DNA from 2 places in the Duganella hordei genome. Region 1 is predicted to be linked to the other one. Evidence: riboswitches for the same ligand, from Rfam matches in the RefSeq annotation. Region 1 holds a riboswitch; the other holds the start of a gene.
What was found. A riboswitch is a leader RNA that binds a small molecule or an ion and turns the genes downstream of it on or off. The one in region 1 is predicted to bind glycine.
Positions count from the first base shown of each region.

Region 2: another riboswitch for glycine. It lies ahead of gcvT (glycine cleavage system aminomethyltransferase GcvT); the one in region 1 lies ahead of ABWW33_RS27330 (D-amino acid dehydrogenase).

Region 1 covers NZ_BPWI01000017.1:332-15,253, forward strand. The annotation lists gene ABWW33_RS27310 (ankyrin repeat domain-containing protein) at 1-482, shown strand, start outside; gene ABWW33_RS27315 (hypothetical protein) at 491-694, shown strand; gene ABWW33_RS27320 (hypothetical protein) at 691-1,101, shown strand; gene ABWW33_RS27325 (IS110 family RNA-guided transposase) at 1,199-2,461, opposite strand; glycine riboswitch at 2,854-2,951, shown strand; glycine riboswitch at 2,959-3,061, shown strand; gene ABWW33_RS27330 (D-amino acid dehydrogenase) at 3,116-4,387, shown strand; gene ABWW33_RS27335 (tetratricopeptide repeat protein) at 4,429-5,349, shown strand; gene ABWW33_RS27340 (LysR family transcriptional regulator) at 5,371-6,342, opposite strand; gene ABWW33_RS27345 (MBL fold metallo-hydrolase) at 6,452-7,396, shown strand; gene ABWW33_RS27350 (response regulator) at 7,444-8,076, shown strand; gene ABWW33_RS27355 (YoaK family protein) at 8,073-8,729, opposite strand; gene ABWW33_RS27360 (DoxX family protein) at 8,716-9,126, opposite strand; gene ABWW33_RS27365 (amidohydrolase) at 9,240-11,153, opposite strand; gene ABWW33_RS27370 (XapX domain-containing protein) at 11,153-11,419, opposite strand; gene ABWW33_RS27375 (sensor histidine kinase) at 11,595-14,621, shown strand; gene ABWW33_RS27380 (response regulator) at 14,618-14,922, opposite strand, start outside.
Region 2 covers NZ_BPWI01000016.1:51,622-66,543, forward strand. The annotation lists gene gcvP (aminomethyl-transferring glycine dehydrogenase) at 1-520, opposite strand, end outside; gene gcvH (glycine cleavage system protein GcvH) at 621-1,001, opposite strand; gene gcvT (glycine cleavage system aminomethyltransferase GcvT) at 1,038-2,159, opposite strand; glycine riboswitch at 2,235-2,343, opposite strand; glycine riboswitch at 2,349-2,447, opposite strand; gene ABWW33_RS26855 (ATP-dependent Clp protease proteolytic subunit) at 2,600-3,160, shown strand; gene ABWW33_RS26860 (hypothetical protein) at 3,213-3,425, opposite strand; gene ABWW33_RS26865 (methyl-accepting chemotaxis protein) at 3,584-5,386, opposite strand; gene ABWW33_RS26870 (DUF1631 family protein) at 5,604-8,192, shown strand; gene ABWW33_RS26875 (LysE family translocator) at 8,205-8,870, opposite strand; gene ABWW33_RS26880 (glutathione S-transferase family protein) at 8,890-9,513, opposite strand; gene ABWW33_RS26885 (phosphatase PAP2 family protein) at 9,659-10,285, shown strand; gene smc (chromosome segregation protein SMC) at 10,379-13,906, shown strand; gene ABWW33_RS26895 (cell division protein ZipA C-terminal FtsZ-binding domain-containing protein) at 13,903-14,922, shown strand, end outside.

The sequences.
Region 1 (14,922 bases):
GTAAAATCAAGGCCGCGTACGACGCAATTCAGGAAGGACGAATTGAAAGCTTGGAGCAATTTGTGCGTGATGATTCAGCTTTAGTGGACACTCAGACAGCATTCGGTCCTCTATTGCATGTTGCAGCAGGCGCTGGAAATTTGGAGGCTGTAAAACTACTTCTATCCTTTGATGCCAATATTAACGCCAGGGGAGGAACCTTTGGCGGTGATGCCCTAAATTATGCTGCATCAAAGGGCCAGGTAGAAGTCTGCAAATATCTCCTAAGCCAAGGAGCTGAGTTTGACGTAAGTGAGCCGGAGAGAAATGCGCTTTTCAGCGCAATCTATGTTGGTAGTACCGAGCTGACTAAATTGTTCATTGAGCACGGGATTGACTGCACTGTCGCCTATACAGGCCAGTCAATGACAGACATGGATGCGAGAGCATTTGCAATCGAACGCGGACAAAAAGAGGTTTTGACAGTTTTGCTTGCTTATTAAATTGAGTCGTGAAGCCAGCAACCGGCCAGCAGCAGACATGCGAGGAAATCGTGACAGAACAGCAGGCTGAATCTCGCTTCTGGGAGCTTTGGGAGAAAATTGAAAGAGAGGACACGGTTGAAAGCAGCGTGCCTGATCTTGAGCTATCGCTATTGGAGCTCCTGGCTTTTATGAAGTCTCAACTTTGCGTCTTGATTTTGGAAACGATATGAATACGAGTGAGCTGAAGGCGAAATTTGGAACTGAAGCAGAGTTGAATCGACTTTGGCTTTCGCACCTTGAGTGTTATGGAATCCAGATAGGCGTGACGGTTACACCGGGAGGCTCGGAAACGGAAACATTGAAAGCCGCGTGGGGGCTTGTAAGAGACGTCTCGGCTTGGCTATTGAACAATAGCGCGCTACTGCCCGAAAATGAGCGATACGAAATCATAGTTGGATGGAGCTGTTCGGTGCGCCCTCAGCGAGGACAGATATTTAAAACTGGGGGGAGTGCTGAAGAACTTCTTAAAATTGTTGATGCGCCCACCTATGAGAGTGTTATTACAGCCGACCACTCGCCGCTCCGTCAAAATTGGCAAAAAGATGTATCCACGCGCTTCAAGAATATTGGTTCCTAGCTGGATGGACGAATAACTGACAAAGCCCAATCGTGGTTCCGCTACGGCGAATTCATTAATAAATGCGAAGGTCAGCATCACGCCCTGAGGTGCTCCGTCAAGCCGCAGGCGCAGTTGAATTGCCGAGGGCAGAGCCTTTCTGCCGCAGTTTTGCCATGTACCTTGCTTCATCGTAGGGCACGCGGTTCTGCCAGCAACGGAAAAGTATGCGTACCCATTTGAAGGCTAAAGCTCGTACAGTCGCTTGGTAGGAACTTCCCTTGGCACGCTGTTGTCGATAGTAGCTGCCTGCCCAGTCCGACTTGTTGATGGTCTGGCCTGCCCACTCAACAAATGTCTGGCGAACAAAGGTCGGGCACTGCCATCGCCAGTGCACCCAGCTTTTCTTCCCACTTCGCTCAGTCACTGGTGCCACACCTGAGTATTGCTGCAACTCCTTCGCGGAAGCGAATCGTTCGCGTTGCTCGCCAAACGCCACCAGGAGTCGCGGCGCCAGTGTGGGACCTGCTCCTGGCAAGGCCGCGAATAATTCAAAATCCGGCAGGGTTGGGGCCAGACGGGCAATGGCATCGTCGAAGCGTTCGATGGCCTTTAACGCGACTTTGATTTGTTCAATCAACACCAGTGTTTCCAGCAGATGCGGAGCAATGATCGCCACGTCCCGCGTCAATGGTCTCGCGGCGTTAATCGCCGCCATCCTCGCGTCAATTACCGATGCACGTCTGGCGTTATGCTGCTTGAAGAACCTATCGAGAGTTGCTGGGCGCGCGCCCTGAGCTTTTTCCAAGGTCGGCCAACGTGTGATGAAATCACAGAACAAAATGGTGTCATGGTGGTCAAACCATTCCAGAACTTGAGGATAATACTGCTTAAGTGTATTGGTGAGGCGATTGGTAAACCGGGTCTTGTCACCAATGAGTTCGCGGCGCCGTTCGACGAAACTCAGCAGTGCCCGCATTGCCGGACTCTGCGGCTCGATAGGCTTAAAGCGCTCTGGATGACGTAACAATAAATCTAGCGCTAGTTCGGCATCCGTGGGGTCGTCTTTTGCGCGGCTCGGCTTAAACGCCTGACGGTACTTGGCCAGTGTTGCCGGATTAATCGGAAACAATACGAGAAAATCGTACTTTTGCAGCGCGTAGACCAACGGCCCTTTCGTCAGTTCTAGACCGATGGCGATCTTGCCGCCGTAGCGCCGATGCAAGTTGCTAACCCACTCGTCAATGTTCGCAGCCTGGCTTGAAAAGACTCCAAACTCTCGTTGGGTGCTGCCGGCTTCCTGCAAGCAGAAATCATGCTTTGCATCGGCCCAGTCAATGCCTATGTAGACGGTGAAACACGCCTCGTCGAAATGGTTCATCAGACACCTCCGAAGTGCTAGGATGATCAATGGGATCATGCATGCTTGTGCTCTTCGAAGGCAATATAGCGAGCCGGTCGGACGGCAAACCCTGAGTATTCGTTTTCGAACACAAGCGCACCTGCGGAGCCGAAGCTAAAGCGGCGAACATCGGATGTTTGGGGCGGAATATTCGTGGTCCGCAGGTGCATGTCCCGCCTTCCAATCACAACACCATTGATCTTTCTAGTGTTGAGAAAAACGAGACGGACTAACTATAAAGGGGCGGAAGCCGCCTGTCGCCTTTCGTAATCTTTGAGGTCAGATCCCGAGCGGACGGCCTCGCAAAAAATAATCGTTTGACGCCCCCTGCTTTTGTTGTAAGCTACCCCTTTGCAAAATGGCCACGAGCCAACGCAGTATCGGGAGAGCCTGTCCAGGAACCCACCCGCACAGCGCCGAAGGAGCAACCGCCCCGGAAACTCTCAGGCAAAAGGACCGATACCGCATTCAAACTCTGAAGAGCAGCCGGACAGACGTCACCCGGCGCACCGAAGGAGCAAGCAGCGTCGCTACCCACGGTCGTTGTGAATCTCTCAGGTCCAGAACAGAGGGGGTGTCCCTGCGCATGTCGCGCATCGACCATTCCCCTTGACGTGCTGGAGCTTTACCCTCATGAAAACCATAGCTATCATCGGCGGCGGCATCACCGGCGTCACCACCGCTTACGCACTCGCCAAGCGCGGCTTCAAGGTCACGCTGCTGGAACGCCATCGCTACGCGGCGATGGAAACCTCGTTCGCCAACGGCGGCCAGCTGTCCGCCTCCAACGCCGAGGTCTGGAACCACAGCGGCACCATCGTCAAAGGCTTGAAGTGGATGCTGAAGAACGACGCGCCGCTGCTGGTCAATCCCAAGCCCAGCTGGCACAAGCTGTCGTGGTTTGCCGAATTCATCGCCGCCATCCCGCACTACCGCGACAACACCATCGCCACCGCCAAACTGGCCGTGGCCGCGCGCCAGCATCTGTTCAGCTGGGCCGACGAGGAAGGCATAGACTTCGACCTCAAGCGCGAAGGCATCCTGCACATCTACCGCAACCGCGAAGGCTTCGAGCGCGCGGCTGAAGTATCGAAGCTGCTGGCACTGGGCGGCCTGCCGCGCCGCGCCGTCACCCCCGAGGAGATGCGCGCCATCGAGCCGACGCTGGCCGGCCAGTACTACGGCGGCCACTACACCGAAAGCGACAGCTCCGGCGACATCCACAAGTTCACCACCGGCCTGGCCCAGGCCGCGCAGCGCCTCGGCGTCGAGCTGCGCTTCGGCCAGCGCGTGACCGCCATGCATGCCGACGCCACCGGCGCCACTGTCACCGTCGAGCAGGAAGGCGGCGACGACACCAGCCGCTACGACGCGGTGGTGGTCTGCGCCGGCACCGCCAGCCGCGCAATGGCGTCCATGCTGGGCGATCACGTCAACGTCTATCCGGTCAAGGGCTATTCGATCACCGTGCACCTGGACGATGCCGCCAGCCAGGCGGCCGCGCCCAACGTCAGCCTGCTCGACGACGCCACCAAGCTGGTCTGCAGCCGCCTGGGCGAAGACCGCTTCCGCGTGGCCGGTTCGGCCGAATTCAACGGTTTCAACCGCGACATCCGCGCCGACCGCATCGCGCCATTGCTGAACTGGGTGCAGCAATGCTTCCCCGGCGTCAGCACCCGCAACGTGACGCCGTGGGCCGGCCTGCGCCCGATGACGCCGGACCTGATGCCGCGCGTGGGCCGCGGCAAGGCGCCGACAGTGTTCTACAACACAGGCCACGGCCACCTGGGCTGGACCTTGTCGGCCGCCACGGCGGACATTATTGCCGAAACGGTACTGTCCGCCCTGGGCGCTGCCTGCTCCAACGTGGGCCAGCGCACCGCGCAAGCCTTGAAAATGGCGTAAACTGCCATCATCTTGAGCCTGTCCCTACAAGGAGATCTGACATGACGGCAAAATCTATCGCACGTATGACCCTGCTGGCGAGCGCCCTGGCGCTGGCGACGCCGGTGTTTGCGGCCGAGCCTACGATCCACGAGGTCTATGTAGCGGCCGAAGCGGGCAAATACACCGAAGCGCAGGCATTGATGGACCAGGTCCTCAAAGCGCATCCAAACAGCGCCACGGCGCACTTTGTCGAAGCGGAGTTGTTGGCCAAGCAAGGCCAGTTCGCCGCCGCGCAAGGTGAGCTGGCGACGGCTGAACGCCTGGCACCCGGCCTGCCGAAAGTGAATCCAAGCGCGGTGGCCAAGTTGCGCGCACTGCTGGCGGACGGCCAGAAGCCCAAGGCCAATTACAGCCAGCAACAGCCGCGCAACAGCAATGCCGGCTACAGCAGCGGCGGCTATAACAACAGCCCAAGCAGCGGCATGCCATGGGGCACCATCCTGATCCTTGGCGGCGGCCTGCTGGGCTTTATCTGGCTGGCGACGCGCTTCATGTCGCGCCGTAACGCGCAAGCCAACGGTCCTGCCGGCTTTGATCCAAGCGGCCAGGCGCCTGGCTACGCACCCGGCGGCTACCCACCGCAGGGCGGCTATCCGCAGCAGGGTTATGGCCCCGGCTATGGCCAGCCGCAAGGCAGCGGCATGGGTTCGCGCATCATGGGCGGCCTGGCGACCGGCGCCGCGGTTGGCGCGGGTATCGTGGCAGGCGAAGCGATTGCGCGCCAGTTCACCGGCGACCACGGCTCGTCGGGCAACCACGACCAGCCGCGTAACGACATTGTCTACGACGATCCGTCGCGTGATGAACTGCTGCGCCGCGACGACATGGGCGGCAACGACTTCGGCACCAGCGGCGGCTGGGACGATGGCGGCGGCAGCAGTGGCGGCGACAGCGGCGGTGGTGGCGGCGACTGGGATTAATTCACTGAGATTAGGCAGTCCTCACGGGGCGCGGCGCTCGCCCGCCCCGGCAGCCATCATCGCAACATCCCAATACGGCGGATCGCCGAAATACTCCCGTAAATAACGTACGAACAGCTGTGCCTTGGCCTGGTTGGAGCGGCCCGGCAGGTGCACGGCGTGCACCGCCGATTCGCTCGGATCGCGCCGCTGGCGTTCGCCGCCTGGCGCCAGCCGGATCATCGGAAACACCGGCACCAGCTGGCCGGCCACGATCGCGTCGCTGACCAGCCAGTTCGCCAGATGCACGATGCCGCCGCCGGCGATGGCCGCGTGCAGCAGCGAATCCGTATCGTCGCAACGCAAATTGCCCTTGACCGCCAGCGGCTGCCCCTGGTTGACGCCCTCGAACCGCCACCAGCCGCTCGGCATGGTGCGCCCCATGACACTGAGACACTGGTGCTTCAGCAGATCGACCGGAGACTGCGGCCAGCCGTGCCGCTCCAGATAGGCCGGACTGGCGCTGACCACGCGGTGCTGCGTCACCAGCCGCGTCGCCACCAGGCTGCTGTCCGGCAGCACGCCCACCCTGACCGCCACGTCGACACGCTGCGCGCCGAGATCGACGATATCGTCGCTGACGTGAAGCTCCACTTCCATCTTCGGATAGCGCTGCAGAAACTGCGCCACCGCTCCCGCCACATGCAGCCGCCCGAAGGCGGCGGGCGCGGTCACCGTCAGCAGGCCGCGCGGCTCGCTGTCCATCTCCTGCACGGCGGCCTTGCCGTCGGCCAGTTCTGCAAGGATGTTGCGGGCGCGCGGCAGGAAGCGGTTGCCGGCATCGGTCAGTATCACCTGGCGGGAGCCGCGCAACAGCAGGCGCGATCCCAGTTCGGCCTCCAGCGCGTCGAGCTTGCGCGAAACCGAGGACACCGCCATTCCCAGCTCAATGGCGGCGCGCGACAGGCTGCCGCTATCCACCACGGCAACCAGGCAACGCAGGGTATCGATCATGACTTTCCTTTTGCAGATATTGCAAAGACATTTTGCATTAATCCATATTGTGCCATTTTTTGCAAAGCTGCATACTTCATTCCATCAAAACTTCTTAAGGAAAAGAATCATGAAACTGAGCACAATCGCAGCCGCCCTCGCCTTCGTCGCCACAGCCCCAGCCATGGCCGCCGCGCCGATGGCCGGCACCAATGCCCCGGGCTTTTTCCGCATCATGCTGGGCGACTTTGAAGTGACCGCCATCAGCGACGGCACCGTCGACCTGCCGATGAACCAGCTGTTGCAGCAGCCGGCCGCCAAGACCGATCTGGCGCTGAAGAACGCCTACATCGGCAGCCCGACCGAGACCTCCGTCACCGCCTACCTGGTCAACACCGGCGGCAAGCTGGTGCTGATCGACACCGGCGCCGGCGGCCTGTTCGGCCCGACGCTGGGCAAGCTGCTGGCCAACCTGAAAGCTTCAGGCTATCAGCCCGAGCAGGTCGATGAAGTACTGCTGACCCACCTGCATCCGGACCATGTCGGCGGCCTCGCCGCCAACGGCAAGGCGGCCTTCCCCAACGCCGTCGTCCACGCCGACAAGCACGACACCGACTTCTGGCTGAGCCAGGTCAACCTGGACAAGGCGTCCGCCGACAGCAAGGGCTTCTTCCAGGGCGCGATCGCCTCGCTGACGCCGTACGTCGCCACCAAGCACCTGCAACCGTTCAGCGGCGCCGCCGAAGTCACACCCGGCATCCGCGTCGTCACCAGCTACGGCCACACGCCGGGCCACGTCAACTACCTGGTTGAGAGCAAGGGCAAGAAGCTGCTGCTGGTCGGCGACCTGATACACGTGGGTGCCGTGCAATTCGACCATCCGGAAGTGACGATCGGCTTCGACAGCGACCAGAAGACCGCCGCCCTCGCCCGCAAGCAAACCTTCCAGGCCGCAGCCAAGGACGGCACACTGATCGGCGCCACCCACCTGCCGTTCCCGGGGCTGGGCCATGTGCGCGGCGCCGGCCAGGCGTCGTTCCAGTGGGTGCCGGTGAATTACAGCCAGCTGCGCTAGAGTCCACCAGTCAGGCAAGTGTCAGCGAATACCGTCATAATGCGGGGATGAGCACCATTTCATCTCCCATCAACGTCCTTGTAGTAGACGACCATCCCTTGCTGCGCATGGGTTTGGTCGAAGCCATCTCCAGCCAGGCCGACATGCGCGTGGCTGGCGAGGCCGGCAACGGTCGCGACGCGGTCGAGCGCTACGCGGCCCTGCGGCCCGACGTCACCATCATGGATATCGCCATGCCGGAGATGTGCGGCGTCGAGGCGCTGCAGGAAATCCGCCGCGAGCACGCGAACGCGCGCGTCGTCATGCTGACCACCTACAAGGCGGACGCGCAGATCCTGCGCGCCGTGCAAGGCGGCGCCGCAGGATTTTTATTGAAAAGCACCCTGCGCAAGGAATTACTGGACACCATACGCGGCGTGCACCAGGGCCAGCGCCGCATTCCGCCGGAGATCGCGATGGAGCTGGCGCAGCACATGGGTCAGGGTCCGCTGAGCGCGCGCGAGACGGAAGTGTTGAATCATGTCGCCACCGGCCACTCCAACCGCCGCATCGCCGAGCAGTTGTTGATTTCGGAAGAAACGGTGAAGGCGCACATGAAGAACGTGCTGGCCAAGCTGGCCGCCAACGACCGCACGCACGCCGTCACCATCGCCCTCAAGCGCGGCATCATCACGATTTAATCGCTGGCGGTGCTGGCCAGCCATAGCAGGATAGCGCACGGCAGCAGCAGGCCGTTGAAGCCGACCGCGATATAGGCCAGCGCGCCGCTGATGCAGCCGACGCAAAACGCCAGCACCGGCCAGACCAGCTTCTTCAGGCGCGCCCGCGCCTCGGCGTCGCCGCGCAGCGTGTCGACCAGGTCGATGACCAGCTGCGTCACGTTACCAGTCATCACCGTGGTGGCCGCCACCTTCCCCAACAACAGCTTGCCGTAGGTGTTTTGCACCGCCATCGCGCCCGCGCACAGCATGCCGGTCAGCAGCGTCAACGGCGCGGCCGCGTCCAGCATCGGCGACGCCCGCCACGCGCAGACGACGGTGGCCGCCATCAGCGCCAGCTGCAGCAGGAAGCTGTTGCGCAACTGGCGGGCGCCGGAACGCTCCCAGTGCAATATCATCAGCCGCCCGAACGCGACGAACAGGATGAACACCGGGAACACCAGCAGCTTGATCAGCACATCGTGCGACGGCGTCGCCATGGCGCGGCCGATCAGCACGAAGTTGCCCGTCACGTGGGCCGTGAACAGGCCGAACAGGCCGATGAAGCCCAGCGTGTCGACGTAGCCGGCCAGGAAGCCCAGCGCGGCGCTTTGTCTGGAGTCACCGCGTTCCATCTGCGCCTTTCTGCAGGTCGAGCCAGGCCACCAGCAGGAAGGCGCCGGTCAGGCCGAGATGCTCGAAGAAGCTGTTGGCGGCCATGAAGCGCTCCATGCCCGCCATTTCCCAGAAACGATTGGCGACGAAGGTCGCCATCAGTGTGAAGGCGCCGAGGAAGCCGGCGCCCAGCCAGCGGTAAAAGCCGGTCAGTATCATCGCCGAGGCGGCCAGCTCGCCGGCGATCACCAGCGCGGCCATCGGCCCGGCCGGCGACAGGCCGAAGTGCTGCATCTCGCCCACGGCGGCGCCGAAGTCGGTCAGCTTGTTGATGCCGCCCTGCAGGTAGGCCGAGCACAACAGCAGCAGGCAGATCCAGCGTATCCAGGGTGAGGATAGGCGATTCTTCAGATTCATCAGGTATAGCTCCGTGTTAGCACGTCGTTCCCGCGCAGGCGGGAACCCATAGAACGCTGACGAAATATATTCAGCATGGATTCCCGCCTGCGCGGGAATGACGGTAGTGGTGGTTAAACGGCCCAGCAGGCGCAACCCAGCGCGCCCCAGAAGCCCTTCAGGTCGGCGATCGGCAACTTGCTGGTCCAGGCCGTGGCATGCTGGTGGCCGTGGACGTTGCACTGGTGCGCGCAGCCGCAGGCGGCCTGCTGCTGCCGCAATTGCTGTTGCTGCTGCTTGCGCTGCTCCAGCTCCTTCAACGCCGCGCGGTTGTTGCCGATCTGCTCGCCCCAGCCGGCATAGCCGCCGAAGCGCCGCACCGGCGACCAGTCCGGCATCGCCGGCGGCGGCGCCTGGTCGTAGCCGGCGAACTCGCCGGCCGCGTAGACGATCTTGCCGCCTACGATGGTCAGGCGCGACGACATGTCGGCGATCTCGCTTTCGGCACAGGCATAAAAATCCTTGTCCGGCACGATCAGGTCGGCTAGCTGGCCCGCTTCGATGCGGCCCTTCTTGCCGACCTCGTTCGAGAACCAGGTGGTGTTCTCGGTCCACATGCGCAGCGCCGTTTCGCGGTCCAGGCAATTGGCGCGCGGGTACAGCTGCATGCCGCCGACCGTCTTGCCGGTGATCAGCCACGACAGCGACACCCAGGGATTGTACGAAGCCACCCGCGTGGCGTCGGTGCCGGCGGAGACCTTGACGCCGGCCTCCAGTATCTTCTTGACCGGCGGCGTGGCCTCGGCCGCGCCGTGGCCGTAGCGCTCGACGAAGTACTCGCCCTGATAGGCCATGCGGTGCTGCACGGCGACGCCGCCGCCCAGCGCTGCGATGCGGTCGATCGACTGGTCGGAGATCGTCTCGGCGTGGTCGAAGAACCAGTTCAGGCCCGTCAGCGGAATCTCCTGGTTGACGCGCTCGAACACGTCCAGCGCGCGGCTGATGGTCTCGTCGTAGGTCGCGTGCATGCGCCACGGCCAGCGGTTCTGCGCCAGCACGCGGATCACGCCGTCCAGGTCGTCCTCCATATTGCCCGCCATGTCCGGGCGCGGCTGGCGGAAATCCTCGAAGTCGGCCGCCGAGAAGGTCAGCATTTCACCGGCGCCGTTGTGGCGGAAGTAGTCGTCGCCCTGCTGGTACTTGACGGCCTGGGTCCAGTTCAGGAAGTCTTCCTTCTCCTGCTGCGGCTTTTGCGTGAACAGGTTGTAGGCCAGGCGTATCGTCAACTGCCCGGCATCCGACAGCTGCTGGATCACCTGGTAGTCCTCGGGATAATTCTGGAAACCGCCGCCGGCGTCGATGGCGCCGGTCACGCCGAGGCGGTTCAGTTCGCGCATGAAGTGGCGGGTCGAGTTGAGCTGGTATTCCAGCGGCAGCTTGGGTCCCTTGGCCAAGGTCTGGTACAGGATGGCGGCGTTGGGCTTGGCCAGCAGCAGGCCGGTCGGATTGCCGGCGCCGTCGCGCAGGATCTCGCCGCCGTGCGGTTCCGGCGTGTCCTTGGTGTAGCCCACGGCGCGCAGCGCGGCGCCGTTCAACAGCGCGCGGTCGTACAGGTGCAGGATGAACACCGGCGTATCCGGCGCCACGGCGTTCAGCTCGGCGATGGTCGGCAGGCGTTTTTCGGCGAACTGGTGTTCGGTGAAGCCGCCCACCACGCGCACCCACTGCGGCGCCGGCGTGATCGCCACCTGCGCCTTCAGCATGGCCATCGCGTCGGCCAGGCTGCGCACGCCGTCCCAGCGCAGCTCCAGGTTGAAGTTCAGCCCGCCGCGTATGATGTGGCAGTGGTTGTCGATCAGGCCGGGCAGCACGCGCTTGCCTTGCAGGTCGATGACCCTGGTGGCCGGACCGGCCAGCGCCATGATCTCGTTGGCGCGCCCCACGTGGGTGAAGCGGCCGTCCTTGATGGCCACCGCCTCGGCGTGCGGGTTGCCGCGGTCGAGCGTGGTGAACAGCCCCCGGTGCAGGATCAGGTCAGGACTTTCCATTATGCATTCCCCTTGGTTTCATCGGACTTTTGCGCGGCCGGCAGCTGGCCGAAGCAATGCGGCTTGACCTGGTCTTCCAGCCACGACACCTTGGCCGCCTCCGGCCGCCACAGCTGGCGCAACAGCGGCGGCAACTGCTCGCCCACCAGGATGCCCAGCAGGCCGACCAGCGCGATCACCGGCGGCGCCGGCGAACGGACATTCAAAAACCCGTAGATCAATCCGACCAACAGCCCCACCGCCAACGACACAATATACAGTTTCATGGTTCGACTCCTTTAAAGCATAAGAGTACCTTCCAGCCACCGCCGGCGCCCCTCTCTTATTGCAGGGGTATTTCAGCAAAACCTCAGTAAAAATACCGATGGAAGCGTTACCATAAAGTGTTAAACTGCCGGCAAGCCACTGTTACTTAATCTGTAGCTTACCCGGAGCTTCCCCATGTCCGCCCCCTCATTGCTGTGTTCTGTGCTGTGCAGCCTCGCGCTGTGGTCGGCCCAGGCGCAAGCCGAGCCCACGGCCCGGCCACGCCTGCTGGAACAGTACACCCATACCGCATGGGGTGCGATAGAAAACGGCCCGGTCGACGTGCTCGCGCTGGCGCAAGGCGCCGACGGCTGGCTGTGGCTGGCCGCCTCCACCGGCCTGTTCCGCTTTGACGGCAAGCGCTACGAGCGCATGGACAGCGTCGAAGGCCATTCGCTGCTCTCCTCCAACGTCATGGCGCTGTACGCGCCGCCCGAAGGCGGACTGTGGGTCGGCTACCGCATGGGCGGCGGCGTCAGTTATTTCCATCAAGGCCAGGTCCAGCACTACACCGAAAGCCAGGGCCTGCCCGGCGGCACCGTCAGCCACATCGCGCGCGCGCCGGACGGCAGCATCTGGGCCGCCACACGCGACGGGCTGGCGCGCCTCGCCGCCGGCGCCCGCCGCTTCGACGCCATCGGCGCCGCCGCCGGACTGCCGTCGCGCCGCGCGCGCCAGATCCTGTTCGACCGCAGTGGCCGGCAGTGGGTGGCGATGCAGGGCGGCGTCTACAGCCGCGCCGGCGCCGACGCATCGTTCCGGCCGGCCTGGCCGCGCGGCGACCTGGCCAACCTGGTCGAGGCGCCGGACGGCTCCGTGTGGGCCGGCGACACGGTCGACAGTTATTACAAGATGGCGCCCGAGGCGGTGTCCGGCAAGCCGGCGGCCCACCCTGCGCTGCTGGCCAACAACCTGCATTTCGACCGCGATGGCGGCATGTGGCTGTTCCGCACCGGCGGCGTGGAACGGCGCGCCGCCGGCCACCTGAACGAGCCCGGCCAGGTGCTGACGCCGGAGCGCGGCCTGAGCGGCGGCCTGCCGCAAAGCTTTCTGCAGGACCGCGAAGGCAACGTCTGGATAGGCACGGCGGCAGGCGTCGACCGCTTCCGCCGCAACCGCTTGCAGTCGCTGCCGCTGTCCTCCGATTTCGACCACCCGGCCATCGCTCCCGGTCCTGGCGGCGGCGTCTGGGCCGGCGAACGCGTCGGCCCGCTGCGCGCGCTGGCTTCCGACGGCCAGCGCGGCCAGCCATTGAAACAGGCCATCTCCGCGCTCTACCGCGATCCCGACGGCGTGCTCTGGGCCGGCAACCAGAACGAGGTCTGGCGCATGGGCGGAAATGGCCAGCCGGCTGCGCGCTACCCGCTGCCGCCGGAGGCGCAAGGCTACGAAGTGCAGGCCATGGCGCGTGCGCGCGATGGCGGCCTGTGGGTGTCGGTGGTGCGCGCCGGCCTGTACCTGCTGAAGAACGGCGTGTGGACCGGCAACGGCGCGCTCCCCGGCCTGCCCGGGCGCTTCCCGCACGCGCTGGCCAGCGGCGCCGACGGCGTGGTCTGGGCCGGCTACATCCGCAGCCAGATCGCCCGCATCGACGGCCAGCGCGTGACGCTGTTCAACGGCGACCAGGGCCTGGAAACCGGCCCGGTGCTCAGTCTGCACCAGCACGACGGCCAGTTGTGGGCCGGCGGCGAACGCGGCGTGGCCTGGTTCGACGGCAAGCGCTTCACCATGCTGCGCGGGCGCAAGGGCGAGCCGTTCCGCGGCGTGTCCGGCATCGCGCGCACGTCCGGCGGCGAACTGTGGCTGTTCGGCGCCGACGGCTTGAGCCGCATCGATCCGGCCGAACTGGCGCGCTTCAAGCAGAAGCCGGACTACGAAGTCGACTTCGAACGCTTCGACGCCCACGACGGCCTGACCGGCGCCGCCTCGCAGCTACGGCCGATGCCGTCGATGGTGCAGTCGGACGACGGCCTGCTGTGGCTGGCCACCGCCAACCAGATCAGCTGGATCGATCCGTCCCACATCGCCCGCAACCGCGTGCCGCCGCCGGTGATGGTGCTGGGCGTGGCCGTCGGCGACCGGCATTACGCGCCGCTGCCCGGACTGGTGCTGCCGAAGTCCGCCAACAGCCTGCGCATCGACTTCACGGCGCTGAGCCTGAGCATTCCCGAGCGGGTGCGCTTCCGCTACCGGCTCGACGGCGTCGATCTCGACTGGCAGGACCCCGGCACCCGCCGCCAGGCCTTCTACACCAACCTGGAAGCGGGCAGCTACCGCTTCCGCGTGATGGCCGCCAACGAGGACGGTGTCTGGAACGAGCGCGAGGCCGGCCTCGATTTCACGATCCCGCCGACATTCGCGCAGACCGCGTGGTTCAAGGCGCTGTGCGCGCTGGTGCTGGTGGTGGTGCTGTCGCTGCTGTACCGGCTGCGCGTGCGCCAGGTCACGCGCCAGCTGCAGCAGCGCATCGAAGCCCGCGCCGACGAGCGCGAACGCATCGCCCGCGCATTGCACGACACCTTCCTGCAAAGCGTGCAAGGCCTGATGCTGCGCTTCCAGACGCTGCTCAAGCGCCTGCCGTCCGACGGCGAGGCGCGCCCGCTGGCGGAAAAAATCCTCAACCAGGCCGACCAGGTGCTGATCGAGGGCCGCAACCAGGTCAGCGGCCTGCGCAGCCTGCACCGGTACGCGGCCGACTTGCAGCGCATGTTCGGCGAGCTGGGACAATCGCTGCGCGAGGAACACGCGGCCGGCTTCGCGCTGATCGTCACCGGCCAGCCGGCCAGGCTGCACGAGGCGGCCGGCGAGCATTTGTACGGCATCGGCCGCGAAGCGCTGCTCAACGCCTTCCGCCACGCCGACGCGGAACGCATCGAACTGGAACTGGGATACGGCGACGACGAATTGACGCTGCAGGTGCGCGACAACGGTGGCGGCATGGACCCGCAGGTGCTGCGGACTGGCGCGCGTCCCGGCCACTGGGGCCTGACCGGCATGCGCGAACGCGCCGCCCAGATCGGCGCGGAACTGGAGTTGTGGAGCCAGCCCGGCATGGGTACGGCGGTGCGGCTGAAGGCGCCGGCGGCCCGGGTCTACAGCCACAAACGCCGCCCCGGCGCACTGCGCCGCGTGCAGGAGTGGCTGTCGAAGGACGCCGCTTAAAACCCCAGGCCGCAGGCGTGCAAATCGATGATGCCGCGTTCGATCGCCATCGTCACCGCGTGGGTGCGGTCGCTGGCGTTCAGCTTGGCCAGGATGCTCTTCATGTGCACCTTGACCGTCTCTTCCGAAATCGACAGGTGCATGCCGATGCGCTTGTTGCTCTGGCCTCCGGCCACCAGCTGCAGCACCTCGGTTTCCCGCTTGCTCAGGGAGCTCTCGTGCCAATGCTCGGCGATGCCGCTGGCCACCACCGCCGGGATGCTGCGGCGGCCTTCATGCACGCAGCGCACCGTCGCCAGCA
Region 2 (14,922 bases), on a different contig from region 1:
CAGATTTCGATTTGCCCACGCGCTGCAGCAAGGTCATGGCCTCGGCGGCGGCGGTGCCTTCGTCCAGCATCGAGGCGTTGGCGATGCCCATGCCGGTCAGGTCGGTGACGGTTTGCTGGAAGTTCAGGATCGCTTCCAGGCGGCCCTGCGAAATCTCCGGCTGATAAGGCGTGTAGGCGGTGTACCAGGCCGGGTTCTCGAAGATGTTGCGCAGGATGACGCCCGGCGTCAGCGTGTTGTAGTAGCCCTGGCCGATCAGCGACTTGAGCACCTTGTTCTTCGAGGCGATCTTTTTCAGCTTGGTCAGCGCTTCCTGTTCCGGCATCGGCTGCGAGTACGCGCCCAGCGGCAGCGCGCCCTGGTTGCGGATGTTGGCGGGAACCAGGGCGTCGATCAGGGCGGCGCGCGAGGCGTAGCCGAGTACCGACAGCATGGCTTCCTGTTCGGCGGCGTCAGGGCCGATGTGGCGGGCGATGAAGGCGTCGCGGGCTTCGAGTTGGGTCAGGCTGGTGCGGGTCATGATATGGGGGCGGGGAGCTGAGTAAGTGAGCGGGGCGGCAAATCAGCCGCTGCCGTCATTCCCGCGCAAGCGGGAATGACGGTGCGGCGTGGCGGCGAAATTACGCTTCGGTGGTCTTGCCGTAGGCGGCGGCGTCCATCAGGCTGTTGATCGCTGCGGCGTCGGCCGGCTTGATCTTGAACAGCCAGGCGCTGTAGGCGTCGGTGTTGATCGATTCCGGCGCGCTGGCCACGTCTTCGTTGACGGCCACGACTTCGCCGGCGATCGGCGCGTAGATGTCGCTGGCCGCCTTGACCGATTCCACCACGGCCGCGTCGTCGCCGGCGCCGTAGGTGGTGCCCACTTTCGGCAGTTCGACGAAGACGATGTCGCCCAGCGCGTCCTGCGCGAACTCGGTGATGCCGACGGTGACGGTGCCGTCAGACTCAGCGCGTACCCATTCGTGGGATTCGGTGTACTTCAGGTCTGCAGGAATATTCATGTAAGGCTCCAGAGGGTAGGTGTCAGGGGTACTAATTTATACAGCAAGGATTTTACCGTTACGCACGAACGGCAGCTTGACGACGGACGCGGCCAGCTTCTTGTCGCGGATCTCGACGTGCACGGTGTCGCCGACGGCCACGCCGTTGGGCACGCGCGCCAGCGCGATGGCCTGCTGCATGGTCGGGCTGAAGGTGCCGCTGGTGATCTCGCCGACGGCGTCGGTGCCGGCCACGACGACCTTCTGGTGCGCGCGCAGCACGCCGCCTTTTTCACGCAGGATCAGGCCGACGAACTGGGCGTTCTGGCCCATCGCCTGCAGCGCGGCCTTGCCGATGAAGTCGCGCTCGGCGACCAGGTCGATGGTCCAGGCCAGGCCGGCGTCCAGCGGGTTGACGGTTTCGTCCATGTCCTGGCCGTACAGATTCATGCCCGCTTCCAGGCGCAAGGTGTCGCGCGCGCCCAGGCCGGCCGGCTTGACGCCCGCCGCGGCCAGCGCGTTCCACAGCTTCTCGGCCTGGTCGGCGGCGACGCCGATCTCGAAGCCGTCTTCGCCGGTGTAGCCGGTGCGGGCGATCATCGCCTCGCCGAACACAGGGCTCTGGGCGAAGGCCACGTTGAACGGCTTCATGTCGGCCGTGCCTTCCTTCGATTCCGGGATCACCTGCCACACCTTGGCGCGGGCGTTCGGGCCCTGCACGGCGATCAGGGCCATGGCGTTGGCGCCGTCTCTGCGCTGGGTGATGGTCAGGCCGCTGTTGGTGGCGGTGTTTTGCTGCTGCATCCAGGCCACGTCTTTTTCGGCGGTGCCGGCGTTGACCACCAGGCGGAACCAGCTCTCGTTGATGAAGTAGACGATCAGGTCGTCGATGACGAAGCCCTGCGGGTTGAGCATGCACGAGTACAGCGCCTTGCCCGACACCTGCAGCTTGTCGACGTTGTTGGCCAGCAGGCCGCGCAGGAAGGCGCGCGCGTTGTCGCCCTTGATGTCGACCACGCACATGTGGGCCACGTCGAACATGCCGACGTCGGTGCGCACGGCGTTGTGTTCCTCGATCTGCGAACCGTAGTTGACCGGCATGTCCCAGCCGCCGAAATCGACCATGCGGGCGCCGGCGGCGCGGTGGGCGTTGTTGAGTGGGGTAGCTTTGAGCGTCATGATTCCTCGGTCCAATTCGAATAGGGGTTAACAGAACATACAAGGAACGGCTAAAAAGCTGATTCCACAATGATCGCAGACCCCTCTGTCCTTGGTACCTGAGAGATTACGGAGAAATGGATCTCCGCGCGCCCCTTCGGTGGGCCGCCGGCATATGCCGCGGCCGCTCTCCAGAGTTGAGCCAAACTGGCCCCTTGATCGGTCCTTTTGCCTGAGAGTTTTTGGGTAGTGCCCCTTCGGCGGCTGCTCCGGCGAATTCGCCCGGCAACCCTCTCCCGATCAAGACTCGGGAATATATGTCAGAAGGGCGATATTGTCAATCTTGACGGCAACGGTGGCGGCAATGGCGGCAACAATACCCGCGCACGAATGAATGCAACAATAAGGCCGGCAAAACAACTATTTGCTAGAATAAACCACACCTATTCGAGAGCCCAGCCATGAGCCAAGATTCAACTACTTACGAGGGCCACGCGTGGTTCACCCTGTCCGGCGACGTCAACAGCGACATGGTGCGTCGCGTGTTCGACGCGGTCGCCGACATGACGGAGGACCGCATCACCACCGCCCATATCCTGATCCAGTCCAACGGCGGCTACGTCAGCGACGGCATCTGCCTGTACAACTACCTGAGCAAGCTGCCGATCCGCATCTGCACCTACAACGCCGGCGCGGTGGCCTCGATCGCGGTGATCCTGTTCCTGTCCGGCTCGGAGCGCTACGCCAGCGACACGGCGCGCTTCATGGTGCACAAATCGCACGCCAGCGCGCCGCACGGCGCCCGGCCGGACGCGCTGCGCATCATCGTCGAGGGCTTGCAGGCGGACGACGCCCGCACCGAGCAAATCCTGCGCGAGCACGTGCAGCTGACCGCCGAGCACTGGCGCATCCACGAATATTCCGATTTGCACCTGACGGCGTCCGAAGGCCTGGTGGTGGGGATGATCAATGAGGTGAAGGATTTCGCGCCGCCGCGCGGACAACGGGTGGCAAACATCTGATGCGGCGCCGGGGCTGGCGCCGCAGTGACCGCCGCTGGCCTCGCCGGCTTATTCAGCGGTCTTGATTACCGGAGCCGCCGGACTGTTTCTTGCCGTCGTTTTTGTGGCTTTGACGGCCGGCCTCCACGTGCTGCTCATGGGTGCCGCCCTGCGTGCCGCCGCTGCTGCCGCGCGATCCGCTGGACGAACCCTGGCCGCCGGACTGCTTGCTGCTGCCCTGGTTGGAGCCTTGTTTACTACCGCCACCTTTTTGATTCGAGTTCATTTTGATTCCTTTGCGAAAGTGAAAGAACGTACTCGCCGGATTCGCGCCGACACTTGAAATTCCGCCGCGTTTCAGGTGTGGCAATGATGCGTTTTCGTGTAGGGGATCGCTATCGGAATTCCTCTTGGTGGCGTGTAGGAGCATGCCTTGCTGCCCGCTTAAAATTCCTCCCACTCGGCCTGCTGCGCGGCGCCGCTATTTCCTTTTGCGCGCTTGCCGCCGGCCGCCGCCGGTGCGCCGGTGCGCACCTGCTTGCGGCGCTCGGCCGGCTTCGGCAACGCCCGCAACGGCTGCCGGACTTCCGCCGAGTCCGCCAGATCCACGGCCGGTTCGGCAAATTCGCCATCCGCAGCGCTGCCGCGCGCCGTCCGCCGCCCGCCTGGCGGCGCATGCCGCCCGGCGGGCGCGGCCTGCGCCGCGTCGCCATCAGGCACGGCAAACACCTCGATAGCCTTGCCCAGCTTGTCCGTCTCGCCGCGCATCGCCGCCGCGGCGGCGGCGGCCTGCTCGACCAGCGCGGCATTTTGCTGGGTTGCCTGGTCCATCGCCGCGATGGCCTGGTTGACCTGTTCCAGCCCGGTGGTCTGTTCGGCGCTGGCATCGGCGATCTCGCCGATCAGGCCGGTGACCCGCTTGACGCTGCCGACCACCTCGTCCATCGTATTGCGCGCCTGGTCGGCCAGCTGCGTGCCGCGCGCCACCTTGTCGACCGAATCGTCGATCAGCTGCTTGATCTCGCGCGCCGCCGCCGCGCTGCGCTGCGCCAGGTTGCGCACCTCGGACGCCACCACCGCGAAGCCGCGCCCCTGTTCGCCGGCGCGCGCCGCCTCGACCGCCGCGTTCAGCGCCAGGATATTGGTCTGGAAGGCGATGCCGTCGATCACGCCGATGATCTCGGCGATCTTCTTCGAGCTGTCGTTGATCGACGCCATGGTGCCGACCACCAGTTCCACGTCCGAGCCGCCGCGCACCGCCACGGCCGAGGCCGACAGGGCCAGCTGGTTGGCCTGCACCGCGTGATCGGCGTTTTGCTTGACGGTGGCTGTCAGCTGCTCCATCGCCGACGCGGTCTCCTCCAGCGACGCCGCCTGCTGCTCGGTGCGCGCCGACAGGTTCAGGTTGCCCTCGGCCATCTCCGCCGCCGCGCCGCCCAGCGCCCGCGCGCCGCCGCGCACCTGGCCGATGACCGCCAGCAGGCTGTCGTTCATATGCTGCATGGCCCGCAGCAGCTTGCCGGTTTCATTGTCCGACGTGACATCGATGCGGTTGCCCAGGTCGCCGTCGGCGATGCGCTGGGCCACCTGCATCGCCTGCCGCAGCGGCGTCGAGATCGAGCGCGCCAGCCACAGCGTCAGCAGCGCGCCGCCGAAGATCGCCGTGCCCAGCAGGCCGGCGGTGACCACCCGCGCGCCGCTGTACAGCTCGTCGGCCGCGCGGCCCGCCTGCTGGCTGCCGTCCATCTGCGCGGCCAGCAATTTGTCGAGCGTGCCGTTGAGCCCGTCCAGCAGCTGTTGCGAGCGGCCCTTCAGCAGCGCGCCGGCCTGCTCGCGGTTGCCGGCGGCAGCCAGCGCGACCAGCTTGTCATGCTCGGCGCCGAACTCGCCGCTCTGGCGCAGCAGTTCTGCAGTCGCCGCCGGCGAGTCGTCCAGCAGCCGCGCCAGCTGTCCGCTGTTGGCGCGCAGCGCGGTCATCGCGTCGGCCAGCTTGCTGTCGGCATCGGCGATACTGTCCTTGTCGGCGACCACCACATGCTGCAGCTTGCGTACTTCCTGCAGATCGTTGCGCAGCGACAGCACGGCTATCGTCCGCGGCAGCCATTTGCCGGATAATTCAGACGAGGCTTGGTCGATGGCGCTCATGCGCGACAAGGCGTTGACGCCAAGCAGCACGCTCAGACTGAGCACGGCGGCAAAAGCGGCCAGCAGCTTGCTGGACGTTTCCAGGTTATGTAAGAATTTCATGGTGATCCTTGGTGTCGGCGGAAGGCGGGAGGGGAGTTTGTTATGTTAAGGAAACCTCAACCTTGTCGTTTGAGTCGGGTCAACAGTGGCAAAAAAGTTGCTGAAAGTCAGGAAAATACGCAAAAAATCACACAGTCTTTCCATTCATGTATTGCCATGTGGAAATAATGTGCAAGAATGTGGTATCCCGATTGAATACGCCTGAGCAGGTCCGACCATGGTTGCAACTTCCACAACATCCGCAGTGCCGAAAAAGACGGTTTCGCCGCGGCATGCCTTGCTGGAAGAGTTGATCGGCATCGCCACCAAGCATGCCGGCGACCAATACCTGGAACTGGCCACCAAGCTGGCCGGCGCGCTGATCGACGCCACCGACGGCGACACCCGCGCCATGCAGCTGCGCATCCGGGCCGGCAACCAGCTGCGCAACCGCAATTTCGCCTTCCTGCACCTGGCCAGCGGCACGCTGGAAAAGGCGCTGCGGCGCGAGATCGCCGAACTGGCGCCGGCCGCCAAGGGCCAGCCGCGCGAGGCCGAGCAGCCGCTGTCGCTGGTGCCGTACGAGGAAATGGACAACAAGGTGGCGCTGGGCGGCGTCAGCAAGCCGTTCGAGACGCTGTACTCCGATCAGTTGCAGACGCTGAACGTGCGCCTGGCGTTTCTGCTGGACCGCGACATCCTGCGCGGCAGCCAGAATCCGTTCCGTCCCGAAGTGTTCCTGGTCGCGCTGCAGCAGGCCTGGACCGAGTTCGACACCGAGCCGGAAGCGGCGCCGCTGCTGCAGCCGTTCATCAAGCCCGGCATGTTCATCGAGCTGGGTCCGATGCTCGACGCGCTGAACCTGGCGTTGCAGAGCAAGGGTGTGCTGCCGGGATCGGTGGACGGCTACAAGGGCCGCAAGACCGACAAGTCCAAGGCCGCCGCGCCGTCGCGCGTGCGCGGCAACCAGGCGGCGCTGGCGCAGCAGTTGCGCCAGTTCTTCGCCTCCAGCGACGTGGCCGGCTCGGCCGCCGGCGAGATCGTCGACAACATCGCCGGCGGCTTGCTGGGCGTCGACCTGAGTATTCCCGATCTGCCGATGTCGGCGCTCAACGCCGGCGCCGCATGGGTGCCGAATGCCGCCGGACGCGGCGCGGCCGACGGCGTCGTCGCGGCGCCGGGCTTCGTCGCAGCGGCCGGCTCCCAAGCGGTCGCTGCTGGCGGCTTTGCGCCTGTCGGCGGAGCGATGCAAATGCCGGCCGGCGCCATGCCCGCCGGGGCGGTGCAGGGGGCGGGCGGCGTCTGGGTGCAGGGCCCGGCGCAAGGCTTCGTGCCGGGCTTGAGCAACGAGGACGCGCAGCGCCTGTCGCAGATCGGCGCCAAGCAGCCATTGCTGGCATACCTGGCCCAGCTGCAAAAAGCGGTTCCCTATGAATCCATCGGCACCCTGGGCGCGGTGGCCGGCGCGGCCTCCGTCCCGGGCGTGGCGGCCTCGCCGATGCCGGCCGTGAACGGCGCGCCGGCTGCGGCGGGCGATACGGCCGTTCCGGGCAATGTGTTCTACCTGCCCAACATCAAAGCCAGCATGCCGCAGGGCAGCTTGTCGCGCACCGATGAAAGCACGATAGACCTGCTGTCGGCGATATTCGACACTGTGTTCCGCGATCAAAACATCTCGCAGGAAATCCGCGACCTGATCCGCTTCCTGCAGATCCCGGTGCTGAAAGCTGCGCTGGTCGACAAGAATTTCTTCTTCCAGGAAGCCCACCCCGCGCGCCGCCTGATCGACCTGCTGTCGCGCATGGGCTGGGAGCAGCGCAAGGGGCCGGAAGACCCGCTGTTCCAGGCGATGCAGCGCAGCGTCGACCGCGTCGGCCGCGACTACGATCACGAACTGTCCGTCTTCACCGAGGCCGTCAACGAGCTGGAAGCGTCGATCCAGGCCGAAGAGCGCGCCGCCGCCACCGCCATCGCCGAGCCGATCGCCGCCGCGCTGAAGCAGGAAAAGATGTACGAAGCGGGCAAGCTGGCCAAGAACGCCGTGGCCTTGCGCATCGGCACCGGTGAAGTGATCGCCGTGGTCGAAGCCTTCCTTGAGCAGCGCTGGGTTTCGGTGCTGACCATCGCCTACAGCATCGAGGACGACAAGCCGGGCGCCGTCAACAACGCCACCAAGACCATGGACGACCTGATCTGGAGCGTGCGTCCCAAGCTCAACGCCGACGAGCGCAAGCAGCTGATCGCCAAGCTGCCCGGCCTGCTGTCGACGCTGAACAAATGGCTGGACGTCATCAAGTGGCAGGACGCCGACCGCCTGCAATTCTTTGCCGAGCTGGCCGAGTGCCACGCCTCCATCGTGCGTGCGCCGCTGGAGATGTCGGCGGAACGCCAGCTGGAGATTTCGATGCAGGTGGCCCAGCAGGCCGCCGAGCGCCGGCTGGAACTGCAAGCCAAGGCCGAAGCCGCGGCAAAGGCCGCCGAGGAAGCGCGCGCCCAGCAGCAGCCCGATCCGGAAGAGGAGGACGCCGCCATCGAAGTCGACAGCCTGGCGCGCGGCATGTGGCTGGAGTTCGAACAGGAAGACGGCGGCAGCCGCAAGGTCAAGCTGGCGTGGATCAGCCCGCTGCGCACGCTGTACATCTTCTCGACTGCGGAACGGCAGGAAGCGTTCTCGATGTCCGGCGAGCAGCTGGCCAAACGCTTCCGCGAGCAGACGGTGCAGGTGGTGCGCACCGAAGGCGTGGTTGCCGTCGCGCTGTCGCAAGCCCTGGCCCGCAACGCAGACAACGACGCCTCGATCGACCCGCCAGCCTCCGCCTTCGGCTGACGAAGGCCGTTCTTACTTCGAGTTGGTCAAGGTGAGCAGGGCGCCGCCCATGCCGACGAAAATGACGCCGGTGGTGCGCTTGGCCAGGCGGGTGCGGGCGATGCTTTGCTTGACGCTGCGCTTCAGCCACGACGCGCACGCCACGTAAAAGAAGTGGGACAGCAGCGTGCAGCTGGTGAAGGTCGACGTCAGCAGCAGGAAGCGCACCGGATCCACGTGATCCGGCGGCATGAATTGCGGGAACACGGCGGTGAAAAACAGGATCGCTTTCGGATTGCTCACCGCAACCAGCAGGCCGCTGCGGAAGGTGCTCAGCCGGCTGGCCTGGGCCGTCTCGGCCACGTCTTGCGCCGCCCCCGCCGTGGCGGCGGCCTGCGCCGTCTCGGTCACCAGTCGCGCGCCGCGCCAGGCCTTGATGCCCAGGTAAATCAGGTAAGCCGCACCGGCCACCTTCAACGCGGCGAAAGCCAGCGCCGACGTCTTCAGCAGCAGGCCCAGGCCCGCCACCGCCGTCGTCGCCACGATGAACACCCCCAGCGCATTGCCTGCCGAACTGTAGAAAGCCCGCCGCGCACCCATGGTGGTCGCGGTCGAGATCGCCATGAGCACGCCCGGTCCCGGGCTGAACGCCGCGGCCAGCGAAACCGATAAAAATAACAGCCAGGTCGAAACAGTCATTGCTAAACTCCCAAAAAGGTCAGGGTAGGCCGTTGCGGCCATGGGTGAGAAAACCGTCGCGCTCGCTCAAACGGTCGAACCAGGCATCGACCGACGCCAGGGCCGGTCGCTCCATCGGCACCGAGCGCCAACGGTTTGCCGACAGCCCCAGAACGACGTCGGCCAGCGTCAGTTGCCCGCCGCAGACAAAAGCACCGGTCTCCGCAAGTTGCGCATCGAGCATCCCCATCAAGCGGTTCCATTCCGCCGCACTGGCGGCGATGGCGGCCGCGTCGGCATGCTTCGGGCTGCGTCGCACCAGCGCCATGAAAGCGTAGCGCCAGGAATTGTTCAGCTCCGTGGCTTGCCAGTCCATCCACTTCTCCACTTGCGCGCGCGGCATCGCCGTCGCTGGCAGCAGGTCGGTGCGGCCATGCTTGTGCGCCAGATAACGGCAGATGGAGTTGGATTCCCACAGCGGCTGCCCGTCGTCGACAATGACGGGCACCATCGCGTTGGGATTCAATCTCAGGAAGTCCGGCGTGTCGGTCGGCAGGAAACCGCTGCCGTATTGTTCCAGGCGGTAGTCCAGGCCGATTTCCGCGCAGGTCCACAACACCTTACGGACATTGATGGAGGAGGATTTGCCAAGTATGGTGAGCATGGCAAGAGTATGCCACGCCCCGCAAATGGCTGCAGGCGGCCTCAAGCTTTCATTTCTGTCTATTGTTGCACGGCAATTTTAGTTAAAATGTGCCGGCATATGTTTTAATGATGGTGCAGTGCAAAAATAACGGATAGGCGATTAGATGATGATGTGGTGGCATGGCTTGAGCGTAGTGGGGAGTCTGGCGGTTACCGGACCGATCGGCGTGGCGATAACCGTATGGCTGATGGCCGGCAAGTCGTGGCGGCTGACGGCGGCCTGGGTCTTGCTGTTCGGCGTCGGCATGGCGCTGGTCGTGGTCACCAAGATCGCCTTTATCGGCTGGGGCGTCGGTGTCGAATCGGTGGAGTTTTCCGGTTTCAGCGGCCACGCGATGCGTGCCGCCGCAGTGTTCCCGGTCGCCTGTTTCCTGGCCTTCCGTTCGTCGCCGGTGCCGGCCCGGCAGCTGGCCACGCTGGCCGGCGTGCTGCTGGCCGTGCTGATCGCCATGTCGCGCGTGTACGTGCTGGCTCACTCGGTCTCCGAGGTGATCACCGGCTGCCTGCTCGGCCTTGCCGTGGCCGCCGTCTTCATCTGGTACGCCAGCACCGAGCATCACCTGGCGCTGAGCCGGGTGCTGGTGGTGCTGTGCATCCCGATTCTGCTGGTGGCGCCGCGCGTGGAGCCGGTGCCCGCAGAAATGTGGATCACCCAGGCCGCGCTGTTCCTGTCAGGCCATGACAAACCGTACACCCGCGCCATCTGGCGCGAACCGAACCGCGTGCCATGACGGGCCCACTGCGACGGTATGCGTTTTCGGCCAGATTTGATACGCAAAATGGTATTATTGTGAACTTTTCCAGCCCACACTCCAGATAACAACGTGCGTCTATCTTCCATCAAATTGTCGGGATTCAAATCATTCGTTGATCCCACCAATTTCCAGGTGCCGGGTCAGTTGGTTGGCGTGGTCGGTCCTAACGGTTGCGGCAAGTCGAACATCATCGATGCCGTGCGCTGGGTGCTGGGCGAGTCCAAGGCGTCCGAGCTGCGCGGCGAATCGATGCAGGACGTCATCTTCAACGGCTCCACCCACCGCAAGCCGGCCGGGCGGGCGTCGGTCGAGCTGGTGTTCGACAACAACGACGGCAAGGCCGCCGGCCAGTGGGGCCAGTACGCGGAAATCGCCGTCAAGCGCACGCTGACGCGCGACGGCACGTCGACCTATTACATCAACGGCCAGCCGGTGCGCCGGCGCGACATCCAGGACATCTTCCTGGGCACCGGCCTCGGCCCGCGCGCCTACGCGATCATCGGCCAGGGCATGATCAGCCGCATCATCGAGTCGCGCCCGGAAGAGCTGCGCGTGTTCCTTGAGGAGGCGGCCGGCGTCTCCAAGTACAAGGAACGCCGCCGGGAAACCGAGAACCGGCTGCACGACACCCGCGAAAACCTGCTGCGCGTGGACGACATCCTGCGCGAGCTGAATTCGAACCTGGAAAAGCTGGAAGGCCAGGCGGCCGTCGCCACCAAGTTCCACCAGCTGCAATCGGACCAGGAAGAAAAGCAGAAGCTGCTGTGGCTGCTGCGCAAGATCGAGGCCGAGACCGAGCAGAAGAAGTATTTCCGCGAGATGGAGCAGGCGCAGAACGACCTGGAGGAACAGACCGCCAAGCTGCGCAACGTCGAGCTGTCGCTGGAGCAGATGCGCCAGGCGCACTTCGCCGCCGGCGACCGTCTGCACACCGCGCAGGGCAGCCTGTACCAGACCAACGCCGAAATCGGCAGCCTGGAAGCGCAGATCAAGTTCGTCATCGAATCGCGCAGCCGCCTGCAGGCGCAGCTGGCCGCGCTGACCGCGCAGCGCGACCAGTGGCAGCACCAGGCCACCGAATACGGCGGCCAGATCGAGGAAGCGGAATTCACACTGGAAGAGCTGTCGGCCAAGGTCGAGCAATCGCAGATGATGGCCGAGCAAAAGGCCGAGTCGCTGCCGATGCTGGAGCAGGTGTGGCGCGAGGCGCAGGTCAAGAGCACCGAGTCGCGCGCCCGCATCATGCAGGCGCAGCAGCAGCTGGAACTGGAATCGGCGCACCAGCGCAACGCCAACAACATCCTCAACGGCCTGGCCGTGCGGCGCGAACGCCTGCAGCAGGAAAAGAGCGGCTTGAGCATGCCCGACAGCGCGCACCTGAGCAACCTGCGCCTGCAGCTGGAGGAAAAGCAGCAGGCGCTGGAAGAGCAGGGCTTCCTGCTGGAGGAAGCGCAGGAGCAGCAGCCGAAGCTGGAAGACGAGCGCCAGGCCGCGCAAAGCCAGGTCAACACCGAAACCGCCGCCAACGCCCAGCTGGAAGCGCGCCTGAACGCGCTGCGCCAGATGCAGGAGCGGGTGCAGACGCAGGGCAAGGTCACGCCGTGGCTGCAAAAGCACGAACTCGATACGCTGCCGCGCCTGTGGCAGAAGCTCAACATCGAGGACGGCTGGGAGACCGCGCTGGAATCCGTGCTGCGCGAGCGCACCTCGGCGCTGCAGATGTCGAACATCGAATGGGCCAAGGCCTTCTTCAGCGACGCGCCGCCGGCCAAGCTGGCGCTGTATGCGCCGTCGACCGCCGTGCCGCCGACGCCGGTCGAAGTGGCCGGCCTGAAGCCGTTCCTGAACCTGCTCAAGCTGAACGACCCCGGCCTGCGCGGCCTGCTGCAGGACTGGCTGCACAATGTCTACGTCGCCGAGGACACGGCCGAAGCCTTCGCCGAGCGCGCCAAGTTGCCGCCGGGCGCCTTCTTCGTCACGCGCCAGGGCCACGCCGTCACGCAGGGCAGCGTGCGTTTCTACGCCGCCGACTCCGAGCAGGACGGCATGCTGGGCCGCCAGCACGAGATCGACAACCTCACCAAGCAGTTGCGCGCGCAGCAGATGCTGGCAGACGAGGCCCGCGCCCGCTCGGTGCGTGCCGATGCCGCCGTCTCCGAGCTGACGCGCCGGCTGACCGAATACCGCGCCAAGGTGCAGAGCCTGCAGCAGTCGGTGCACACGCTGCAGCTGGACGTGGTCAAGCTGTCCGAGATCGAGGCGCGTTTCAACCAGCGCAGCAACCAGATCGAAACCGACCTGGCGGAAATCGCCGCGCAGGAAGAAGAGCAGACCCAGATCAAGATGGAGTCCGAGGAAAAGTTCGAGCAGCTCGACATGGAACTCGGCAACCTGCAGGGCGACCACGAAGAAGGCCAGACGCTGTTCCTGGAAAAGGAGCAGCGCCTGGCCGACGCGCGCGAAGCCTTGCGCGACCTGGAGCGCGGCGCGCAGGAGGCGCAGTTCGCCGAGAAGTCCCAGCGCAGCAAGATCGACGAATTCCGCCGCTCCATCGCCACCGCCACCGCGCAGGTGGCGCAGGTCACGGAAAGCCTGGAAGCGGGCCAGGCCGAATTGGCCAACCTCGAATCCGGCCAGGCCAATGAAGGCTTGCAGGATCTGCTGGACCGCCGCACCGCGCAGGAAAAAGCGCTGTCCGACGCGCGCCACGAACTCGATCAGATCACGCAGCAGCTGCGCATGTTCGAGGAAGGCCGCATGTCGACCGAGCGCGCGCTGCAGCCGCAGCGCGACAAGATCATGGAAATGCAGCTGAAGGAACAGGCCGCGCGCCTGAACCAGGAGCAGTTCGCCGCGCAGCTGGCCGAAGTGCAGGCCGACGAGGCGGCGCTGGCCGAGAAGCTGCATCCGGACATGAAGGCGTCCTACCTGCAGGGCGAAGTCACGCGCCTGACCAACGCCATCGCCGGCCTGGGCGCCGTCAACCTGGCAGCGCTGGACGAGCTGGCGACGGCCTCCGAGCGCAAGAACTTCCTCGACTCGCAGAACGCCGACTTGAACGAAGCGATCAACACGCTGGAAGACGCGATCGCCAGGATCGACAAGGAAACCCGCGACCTGCTGCAAGACACCTTCGACCGCGTCAACGGCCACTTCTCCGAACTGTTCCCCATCCTGTTCGGCGGCGGCCAGGCCAAGCTGATCATGACCGGCGATGAAATCCTCGACTCCGGCGTGCAGGTCATGGCCCAGCCGCCGGGCAAGAAGAACGCCACCATCCACCTGCTGTCCGGCGGCGAGAAAGCGCTGACCGCGACCGCGCTGGTGTTCTCCATGTTCCGGCTCAACCCGGCGCCGTTCTGCCTGCTCGACGAGGTCGACGCGCCGCTGGACGACGCCAATACCGAACGATTCTGCCGGATGGTCAAGCGCATGTCCGACCATACCCAATTCCTCTTCATCTCGCACAACAAGATTGCGATGGAGATGGCCAATCAACTGATCGGTGTGACGATGCAAGAGCAGGGCGTATCGCGCATCGTGGCGGTGGATATGGAATCCGCCGCAAACTTCGCTTCCGAGGCACAAGCAGCATGACAGACCTTCAAATGAGTTTGATCGGCATCGCCGGCGTATTCGTCGCCGGCGTGTTCACGTATAACAAAATCCAGGAATACAAGGCCAAGAAAAGCGTCGAACGCGCCTTCTCGACCGACCATGACGACGTGCTGATGCGCACCGGCGACGCGCCGGCTTCGTCATCCTCGTCATCCACCGCGCGCCACGAGCCGAGCTTCTCGCTCGACGTCGATCCGCCTGGCGTGGCCGGCGGCGAAGCTGCCGCGGCCGCCGCGGCGCTGGGCGCGGTGGCCGCCGGCTTCAGTTCGGCGTCTGACGATCCGTCGGCTGCCGCCGCGCTGGCCGCGCGCGCCAACGCCGCCTCGGCCGCCGCAGCCGAGCAGGCCACCGCGCTGGTCGATCCGCTGATCGATTGCCTGCTGCCGCTGGCGCTGGAAAGCGCGGCGCGCGGCGACAAGCTGCTGCCGGTGCTGCAAACCCTGCGCATGGTCGGCAACAAGCCGGTGCACTACATCGGCCTGGCCGTCAGCGGCGACTGGGAGCCCATCGTCCATGGCGGCGTCTACACCAAACTGCAGGGCGGCGTGCAGCTGGCCAGCCGCAGCACCGCGTTGAACGAACTGGAATACTCGGAGCTGGTCACGCGCCTGCGCGCGATGGCCGACGAAATCGGCGCCGAGCCGGAAATCCCGGACATGATCGAAGTGATGGCCGAAGCGCGCAACCTGCACCGCTTCGTCGCCGGCCACGACGCGCAACTAGGCGTCAACCTGCAATCGAACGGCGCGCCGTGGGCGATTTCGACCCTGTTGGGCGCGCTGGAAAAACAGGGCTTCGACGTGCGCCCCGACGGCCGCTACGTGATGCCGGACGGCGAGGGCGGCTTCCTGTTCTCGCTGTCGACCAACGTCACGCTGGCCGAGGAGACCACCTCGCGCCTGACCTTGCTGCTGGACGTGCCATGCGTGGCGCCTTCGCGCGATGGCTTCGGCGCCATGGTGGCCTGCGCCAAGTCGCTGGTCGGCCGCCTGGAC